One region of the Streptomyces sp. NPDC026659 genome, then DNA from elsewhere that is predicted to be linked to it. Evidence: riboswitches for the same ligand, from Rfam matches in the RefSeq annotation. Region 1 holds a riboswitch; the other holds the start of a gene.

The links. Region 1 has a riboswitch for glycine ahead of gcvT (glycine cleavage system aminomethyltransferase GcvT). Riboswitches for the same ligand answer to the same signal wherever they lie in the genome.
Region 2: it holds a riboswitch for glycine, as region 1 does, so the genes downstream of both, gcvP (aminomethyl-transferring glycine dehydrogenase) here and gcvT (glycine cleavage system aminomethyltransferase GcvT) in region 1, are expected to answer to the same signal.

Annotation. Positions count from the first base shown of each region.
Region 1 covers NZ_JBEZXY010000011.1:33,779-38,339, forward strand. Annotated here, with positions in the region: gene glyA (serine hydroxymethyltransferase) at 1-735, opposite strand, end outside; gene gcvH (glycine cleavage system protein GcvH) at 750-1,127, opposite strand; gene gcvT (glycine cleavage system aminomethyltransferase GcvT) at 1,280-2,398, opposite strand; glycine riboswitch at 2,552-2,651, opposite strand; gene AB0E91_RS25490 (AAA family ATPase) at 2,829-3,494, shown strand; gene AB0E91_RS25495 (enhanced serine sensitivity protein SseB) at 3,561-4,352, shown strand; gene AB0E91_RS25500 (enhanced serine sensitivity protein SseB C-terminal domain-containing protein) at 4,456-4,561, shown strand, end outside.
Region 2 covers NZ_JBEZXY010000009.1:7,811-12,371, reverse strand. Annotated here, with positions in the region: gene gcvP (aminomethyl-transferring glycine dehydrogenase) at 1-1,082, opposite strand, end outside; glycine riboswitch at 1,258-1,352, opposite strand; gene AB0E91_RS22480 (PRC-barrel domain-containing protein) at 1,473-1,853, shown strand; gene AB0E91_RS22475 (DNA polymerase IV) at 1,867-3,231, opposite strand; gene AB0E91_RS22470 (MerR family transcriptional regulator) at 3,301-3,984, opposite strand; gene AB0E91_RS22465 (bifunctional nuclease family protein) at 4,261-4,561, opposite strand, start outside.

The DNA.
Region 1 (4,561 bases):
CTTCTTGGCCAGGATGATGCCGCCGCGCGGGCCGCCGAGCGTCTTGTGCGTGGTGGAGGTCACCACGTCCGCGTACTCGACCGGGTTCGGGTGCAGCCCCGCCGCGACCAGACCGGCGAAGTGCGCCATGTCGACCCACAGGTGGGCCCCGGTCTCGTCCGCGATCCGGCGGAACTCCGCGAAGTCCAGCTGACGCGGGTACGCCGACCAGCCCGCGATGATCACCTTGGGGCGGTGCTCCTTGGCGAGGCGCTCGACCTCGGCCATGTCGACCAGGCCGGTCTCCTCGTCCACGTGGTACGCGACCACGTCGAACTGCTTGCCGGAGAAGTTCAGCCGCATCCCGTGGGTGAGGTGGCCGCCGTGCGCGAGGTCCAGGCCCAGGATGGTGTCCCCGGGCTGGGCCAGCGCGAACAGCGCCGCCTGGTTCGCGGAGGCGCCCGAGTGCGGCTGGACGTTGGCGTACTCGGCGCCGAACAGCTCCTTCACCCGGTCGATGGCGATCTGCTCGGCCACGTCGACGTGCTCGCAGCCGCCGTAGTAGCGGCGGCCCGGGTAGCCCTCGGCGTACTTGTTGGTCAGGACGGAGCCCTGCGCCTCCATCACCGCGAGCGGCGCGAAGTTCTCGGAGGCGATCATCTCGAGGGTGGACTGCTGACGGCGCAGCTCGGCGTCGACCGCGGCCGCGACCTCGGGGTCCAGCTCGTGCAGGGGCGTGTTCAGGACGTCAGTCATACGGGTCCGGCTCCTCAGCCTGCGGTGTAGGCGGTGTACTCGTCGGCGGAGAGCAGCTCCTCGGGCTTCTCCGCGGCGCGCACCTTGAACAGCCAGCCGCCCTCGAAGGGCGCGGAGTTCACCAGGGCCGGGTCGTCGACGACGTCCTGGTTGATCTCCGTGATCTCACCGGTGACCGGCGAGTACAGCTCCGAGACCGACTTGGTGGACTCCAGCTCGCCACAGGACTCGCCCGCGGTCACCGTGTCGCCGACCTCGGGGAGCTGGACGAAGACCACGTCGCCGAGCGCGTTGGCCGCGTGCTCGGTGATGCCGACCGTCGAGACGCCGTCCTCGGCGTCCGACAGCCACTCGTGCTCCTTGGTGTAGCTCAGCTGCTGCGGGTTGCTCATGACCTGAATTCTCCTGTACGCGAGGGCGTGCTGGACGGACGAAGGGGACGTAAACCGCTGGTGAGCGGGGAAAATGTGCGCAGGCTCACGCCGGCGTGGTACCGACGGCGGTCCCGGCCGGTGGCCGCTTCCCGAGCCCGCGCGGCGGCCGGCTACTTCTGGCGCTTGTAGAACGGCAGCGCCACGACCCGGTACGGCTCGTGGCTGCCCCGGATGTCGACGCCGACACCCTCGGTGCCCGGCGCCGCGTGCGCCGCGTCCACGTAGGCGATGGCGATCGGGCTGCCCAGGGTGGGGGAGGGGGCGCCGGAGGTGACCTCGCCGATCACCTCGCCGCCCGCGACGACGGCGTACCCGGCGCGCGGCACGCGGCGGCCCTCGGCGACCAGGCCGACCAGGACGCGCGGCGGGTTCTGCTCGACGCGCTCGGCGGCCTCCGTCAGCGCGGCGCGGCCCACGAAGTCGCCGTCCTTGGTGAACTTCACGACCCGGCCGAGACCGGCGTCGAACGGGGTCAGCTCGCGGGTCAGCTCGTGCCCGTACAGCGGCATGCCCGCCTCCAGGCGCAGGGTGTCGCGGCAGGACAGACCGCAGGGGACCAGGCCGGACGCCTCGCCCGCCTTGGTGAGCGCCTGCCACAGCTCCACCGCGTGCTCCGGCTTCACGAACAGTTCGAAGCCGTCCTCGCCGGTGTAGCCGGTGCGGGCGATCAGCGCGGGGACGCCCGCGACGGTGCCGGGGAGCCCGGCGTAGTACTTGAGGCCGTCCAGGTCGGCGTCGGTGAGCGACTTGAGGATGGCCGGGGACTCGGGGCCCTGGACGGCGAGCAGCGCGTAGGCGTCGCGGTCGTCGCGGACCTCGGCGTCGAAGCCCGCCGCGCGCTCGGTCAGCGCGTCGAGGACGACCTGGGCGTTGGAGGCGTTGGCCACGACCATGTAGTCGGTCTCGCCGAGGCGGTAGACGATCAGGTCGTCCAGGATGCCGCCGTCGGCCTGGCAGATCATGGTGTAGCGGGCGCGGCCGAGGCCGACCGAGGCGATGTCGCCGACGAGGGCGTAATTGAGGAGCGCGGCCGCGTCGGGGCCGGTCACGGTGATCTCACCCATGTGCGAGAGGTCGAAGAGACCCGCGCGGGTGCGCACCGCCACGTGCTCGTCGCGCTCGGAGCCGTAGCGCAGGGGCATGTCCCAGCCGGCGAAGTCGGTCATGGTCGCGCCGAGGGCGCGGTGCACGGCGTCGAGCGCGGTGTGACGGAGTTCGGTGCTGCTCATCGGTCGGTCGTCTCCCAGGGCAACGGGGGATGGGGCGAGGAACGTTCCTCCCCATCTGTCATCGGAACCTGAGAGGTTCGCCATGACCCGCACGGTCACGGTTTGCACCTTGGGTGGAGCCACTGACGGCAGCGGCCCGCTTTTCAGATGTGCCTCGCCCGCGCGGTAACGGGGCCTGAGAGATTCAAGGGAGGGACTTGCTCCTTCGGCGCCCAGGCAGACGTACTGCCGGGGACTCTCCCGCGCGGATTCAAGCGGCCGGTATGCAGTTGGCGGCCACATCATCGCACGGCGATCGCCGCCGCTGAAGGGGCGGCCGCCTGTGACCGGACCGTGGCAGTACGGACACCGAACCACCGACTTCCCGCATTACCTTCTCTTTACATTCGATGGGCAAGGGATTACCGAACCCAAGGGGAGGACGATCACGGTGAACAGGACTCCGGCGTACGCCACCACCGGCCTGGCGGTGCCGCGCCAGCCCTCCGCCCCGACGCGGGAGCGCCGGGCCGCCGCCCGCCCCGCTCCGCTCGTGCGCGACCTGCGCGAGCGTCCCGGCCGCACTCCCCGCGAACTCCGCTTCGGCCCCCGGGACCTGGTGGTCGTCACGGGGCTGCCCGGCAGCGGCAAGTCCACCCTCATGCACCGTGCCGTCCCCGGCCGCCGGATCGACTCCCAGGACACCCGCGACCGCTGGCAGACCCGCCTGACCGGGCTGCCGTACGCGCTGTACCGCCCCCTGGTCCGTCTCGCCCACTACGCCGGACTGCGCCGCGCCCTGGCCACCGGCGAGGGCGTCGTCGTGCACGACTGCGGCGCCCAGCCCTGGGTGCGCGCCTGGCTCGCCCACGAGGCCCGGCGCAGGGGCGCCGCCCTCCATCTGATCCTGCTCGACGTCGACGCCGAGGCCGCCCGGCAGGGCCAGCGCGAGCGCGGCCGGGGCGTCTCCCGGTACGCCTTCGGACGGCACCGGCACGCCACGGGGCGGCTGCTGCGCGCCGTGGAGCGCGGCGAACTGCCCCCGGGCTGCGCCTCGGCGGTGCTCCTGGACCGCGCCTCGGCGGACGGGCTGCGCCGGATCCACTTCGCGGCGTGAGGTCCGCCGCCCGCACCGGATAGCCTTCTGCACCACAGCATGGTTTTCCCGGCAGGCGGTAGGAACATGGACTTCCCGGCGGACTTTCCCGCGGACTTCCCGGCACAGGCACACCCCCATTCGCACGGCGGCTGGCCCGGCAACGAGCTGGAGGAGGTGCTCTCGGCCTCCCTCGGCGTGCCCTCGGCGGGCGCCCGGATCGTCGAGGTGCTCTCCCGCGGCTTCCTGTGGATCCCGCTGCCCAACGGCGGCGGCCCGCAGAGCGGTTCGCTCGACCTGCCCACCGTGGAGATCGACGGCCAGGGGTACGTCCCGGTGTTCAGCTCCGAGGAGCAGTTCCGCCAGTCGGCGGGCGCGCACCTCTCCTTCACCGTCGCCCCGGCTGTGGAATTCGCGCGCGGTCTGCCGCCGCAGGTGGGCCTGGTGCTCAACCCCGGTGGCGTGGTGGGCCTGCCGCTGCCGCCCCAGGCGGTGGCCGAGCTGTGCCGCGCCGACCGCACGGCCCTGGACGGCCCCGCGGGCGGCGCCCGCGTCCGGCTCTTCGAGCCCGACTGGCAGGAGGACCCGGTGGACTTCCTCGCCGCCGCCTCGGCCGAGTTCGCGGGCACGGGCGTCGTCGTCACGGCCCGCCGCTGCCTCGCCGCCATCGAGACGGCCGATCCGGTCCTCTTCGTCGGCGTCGAACTCTCCCAGTGGGAGGGCGACTTGCGTGCCCGCCCGCTGGAGGCCCTGGAGCGCGCCCTCACCCAGTCCCCGCCCCCGTGGCCGGTCAACCTCGTCCTCCTCGACGTGGCCCAGGACCCGGTGGGCGACTGGCTGAAGACGAACGTGCGGCCCTTCTACCAGTTCGGCAACTAGTCCTCTCCACCAATTCGGCAACCGGTCCTCCATGGGGATCACGGCGATCGCCGCTTAAGCTGTCCTCCACACTGGGGCAAGAATCGAAGGGGCGGTAAGACTGGTGAGCGCGAGCCCGAGCGCCGGCGTCGAACACACACTCCGCCAGGTCACCCCCGGCCGCTACGACGCCTACGAGGCACTGCTGCGCGCCCTCGCCACCCCCTCGA
Region 2 (4,561 bases), on a different contig from region 1:
TCGGGGCCGTGGTAGACGGCGTACATCCCGGCCATGACGGCGAGCAGCACCTGCGCGGTGCAGATGTTGCTGGTGGCCTTCTCGCGGCGGATGTGCTGCTCGCGGGTCTGCAGCGCGAGCCGGTAGGCCTTGTGGCCGTCCGCGTCCACGGAGACGCCGACGAGGCGCCCGGGCAGGCTGCGGGCGAACTTCTCGTGCACCGCCATGTAGCCCGCGTGCGGGCCGCCGAAGCCCATGGGCACGCCGAAGCGCTGCGTGGTGCCGATGGCGATGTCCGCGCCCAGCTCGCCGGGCGAGGTGAGCAGGGTGAGGGCGAGCAGATCGGCGCCGACGGTGACGAGCGCGCCCAGCTCGTGCGCCTGCTCGATCACCGGCTTCAGGTCGCGTACGGCACCGGAGGCGCCGGGGTACTGGAGCAGGACACCGGTGATGTCGCGGGCGGCCAGCTCGGCCGGGATGCCGTCGCTCAGGTCGGCGACGACGACCTCGACGCCGGTCGGCTCGGCGCGGGTCTCGATGACCGCGATGGTCTGCGGCAGCGTGTCCGCGTCGACCAGGAAGAGGCCCTTCTTGTTCTTGCCCATGCGCCGGGAGAGCGCCATGGCCTCGGCGGCGGCGGTGCCCTCGTCGAGCAGGGACGCACCGGAGGTGGGCAGTCCGGTGAGCTCCGCGACCATCGTCTGGAAGTTGAGCAGGGCCTCCAGGCGGCCCTGGGAGATCTCCGGCTGGTACGGCGTGTAGGCGGTGTACCAGGCCGGGTTCTCCATGACGTTGCGCAGGATGACCGGCGGGGTGAAGGTGCCGTGGTAGCCGAGGCCGATCATGGAGCCGAGGACCTGGTTGCGGTCCGCGAGCGAGCGCAGTTCCGCGAGCACCTCGGCCTCGGTGCGGGCGTCCGGCAGGTCGAGGGCGTCGGCGTTCTTGATGACGTCCGGGACGGCGACGGCGGTCAGCTCGTCGAGCGAGCCGTAGCCGACCTGCGCGAGCATCTTGGCCCGCGCCTCCTGGTCGGGCCCGATGTGTCGCTGCTCGAAGGGGATGCCCGCTTCGAGGGCGGAGAGCGGAATGCGAGGGGCGGTCATGTGCGGAGGCCTCCTGGTCTGGCGCGACCTGCGAGGGGCACCTCGGCGCGGGTGCCCACCGGCCTCCCCCTCTGTCATCTCATACCTGAGAGCTTCACCGGATGCCCGAGGGCCCCGGCTTTCACCGTCGGTGAGAGCGGGAGCCGTGGACGCCCGCTCTGCTTTCCAGAGTGACCTCGTCCGTGCGGTACGGGGGCCTGAGAGATTCCGGGGAGGAGTTGCTCCTTCGGCGCCTCCGACTTGCTCGGAGGACTCTCCCGCACGGGGTCAGCAGCCGTTGTCAGAGTACCAGCGGGGCCGTGCCGCGCGGCGTTCGAGTGGCCGCCGCGCTCATTCTGCTCTTTTGTAGTGCTAACGGATGAGTTGGGACCACGTGGAGGGAGAGGGACCGTGCAGACCGACATCGATCCGCGCAATCTGATCGGCCGCAAGGCGTTCGACCGCAACGGCACCAAGATCGGCACCATCGACGAGGTGTATCTCGACGACGCGACGGGCGTCCCCGAGTGGGCCGCCATACGCACCGGACTCTTCTCCCGCGACGCCTTCGTCCCGCTCGAACCGAGCGAACTGGTCGAGGGCACCCTCCAGGTCCCCTTCGAACGCGCGCTGATCAAGGACGCCCCGGACTTCGGGGTGGGCCGCCACCTCTCCCCCGAGCAGGAACTCCAGCTCTACCACCACTACGGCCTCGACGTGTCCGCCTCCCCCACCGCTCCCAAGGTCCCGGACCGCGACTTCGGCAAGCTCGCGGGCACCGAGGACGCCTGACCCCTCTCCTCCCTCACGTCCCCTCTCCCTGTCCACCGCTCGCCCTCGCCACCAGGGGCAGCGGGTCGGCCGGTGCCAGGTCCGGGTCGTCCACCCAGAAGGTCCGCACCCGGCCGGGCGCCGAGTCCTCCGGCGTCTCGAAGCGCACGGTGACCCGGCCGAGCCCGCTGCCCTGCACCCAGCCGGGCCCGTGTTCGGCGTGCCGTACGTCCTGGCCGGGCCGCCACTGCCGCTCCGGCGGCGGGGCCGGCGCGGCCGGGAGCGGTTCGGGCGCGGCCTCCTCGGGCTCCGCGGCGGCGAGTTCCCCCGCGGCCTGTGCGAACAGGTCCTCCTGGGTGTAGTCGGCCAGTCCGGTGACGCCGACGCCGAGCAGGCGCACTCCGCCGGTGGTGTCGACCGACTCCAGGAGCCGCGCGGCCGCCTCCCGGACCACCGCCGGGTCGTCCGTGGGCCCGCGCAGCGTCTCGGAGCGGGTCAGGGTCGAGAAGTCGTACCGCCGTACCTTGAGCACGATGGTCCGGCCGGACAGTCCCGCGCCGCGCAGCCGCTGTACGCAGCGGTCGGCGAGGCGCCGGACCTCCAGGCCGATCCTCGGCCGGTCGTGGATGTCGACGTCGTAGGTGTCCTCGACGGAGACCGACTTGGCCTCACGCTCGGCCACCACGGGCCGGTCGTCGCGGGCCAGCGCCATGGCGTACAGCGCGTGGCCGTGCGCCTTGCCGAGCAGCCGGACCAGTTCGTCCTCACCGGCCTCGGCCAGCTCGTCCACGGTGGTGATTCCGGCCCGGCGCAGATGGTCGCCGGTGGCGGGGCCGACCCCGGGCAGGGTCCGCACCGGCATCGGTCCCAGCAGGGCGCGCTCGGTGCCGGGCTCTATGAGGCACAGTCCGTCGGGCTTGGCCCGCTCGGAGGCGATCTTCGCGAGCATCTTGGAGGCGGCGAGCCCGACCGAGCCGGTCAGTCCGGTGACCGCCTTGATGTCGGCGCGCAGCCTGACCCCCGCCGCACGCGCCGACGGCTCGTCCCAGGCCGTTCCCCCGGCCTCCAGGTCCACGAACGCCTCGTCCAGGCTCAGCGGCTCCACCAGCGGCGACAGCTCGCGCAGCAGGGCCATCACCTGCTCGCTGATGGACCGGTAGAGGGCGAAGCGGGGCGTGACGTACGCGGCGTTCGGCGCCCGTCTGCGCGCCTGGGCCGTCGGCATCGCCGAGTGCACCCCGAAGACCCGCGCCTCGTACGACGCCGTGGCCACCACCCCGCGCGGCCCGAGCCCCCCGACCACGACCGCCTTGCCGCGCAGGCTCGGCTTGGACGCCTGCTCCACCGAGGCGTAGAAGGCGTCCATGTCGAGATGGAGGATCGTCGGCGCGGCTCTCACATGTCCGATGGTGCACCACACCACTGACAACGCCGGTCACCTCATCGGCGCCGGGATGCTTCCGCGGGCTCAGACGGCCCGGTTGCGCCGCCTGGCCAGTTCGTCGGAGGGGTTGTGCCCGATCAGCGTCTCGCCGGTGTCGACGCGCTCGCCGTGCAGCTGGGACAGCGCGCTCTCCACGTCCCGCCACACCACGCCGACGGCGATGCCGAAGATGCCCTGGCCGCCCTGGAGCAGGGCGTGGACCTCGTCCGGGGAGGTGCACTCGTAGACCGTGGCGCCGTCGCTCATCAGCGTCATGCGCTCCAGGTCCCTGAAGCCGCGGTCCCTGAGGTGCTGTACCGCCGAGCGGATGTTCTGCAGCGAGACACCGGTGTCCAGGAAGCGCTTGACGATCTTCAGGACGACCACGTCCCGGAAGCTGTACAGCCGCTGGGTGCCCGAGCCGTGGGCGGGGCGCACACTCGGCTCCACCAGGCCGGTGCGGGCCCAGTAGTCGAGCTGCCGATAGGTGATGCCCGCCGCCGCGCAGGCCGTGGGCCCGCGATAACCGATCTCCTCGGACACCTCCGGCGCCACCCCTTCGCCGTCCGGCACCGCCGTCGGCCGCTGCGAGGCGTGCTCGACCCCGCCACTGGGCTGGGGATATCCGCCGCTCGGGCGGAGCCGCGAGCTTGGGGGAGGGTACGGACCGCTTGCCCCGAACCCGTTTCCGGGGGCGCCCCCAGCCGTACCGTCGCCGCTGGTTCTCACGCCGACCTCCGTCCTTGACCTGCCATCTCGACGGTAGGCAGTCACCAGGGGTGCGTCAACGATCGCCACACTCGGCACGCCGAGTGATAATCACCCTGAGAGTGGTTTCTCGTGTCCCACCGCGGGGAAAGGCTAGCCGAATGCGCTCGTGAAGGGTCGTAGGACGCTCTCACGAGCCGTTGGCAATTGCCCGCTCGTGACCCCGCCCGCGACGGCACGACAGGGCACGACCGACCGACCTCGTGGCCTCCTGACCACGCGGCCGGCGTCGGCGCCTCACTGGCTGCTGGTGCCGAAGTCCTCGGGCGAGATCTGGTCGAGGAACTCGCGGAATTTCTCCACCTCGTCCTCCTGCTCGTCCGGGATGGCGATGCCCGCATCGTCGAGCACCCCGTCACTCCCGTAGATGGGCGTGCCGGTGCGCAGGGCCAGCGCTATGGCGTCGGACGGACGCGCGCTCACCTCGACCCCGCTGGCGAACACCAGCTCCGCGTAGAAGACGCCCTCACGCAGATCCGTGATGCGCACTTCGGTCAGCTCCTGACCGACGGCCTCCAGCACGTCCTTGAACAGGTCG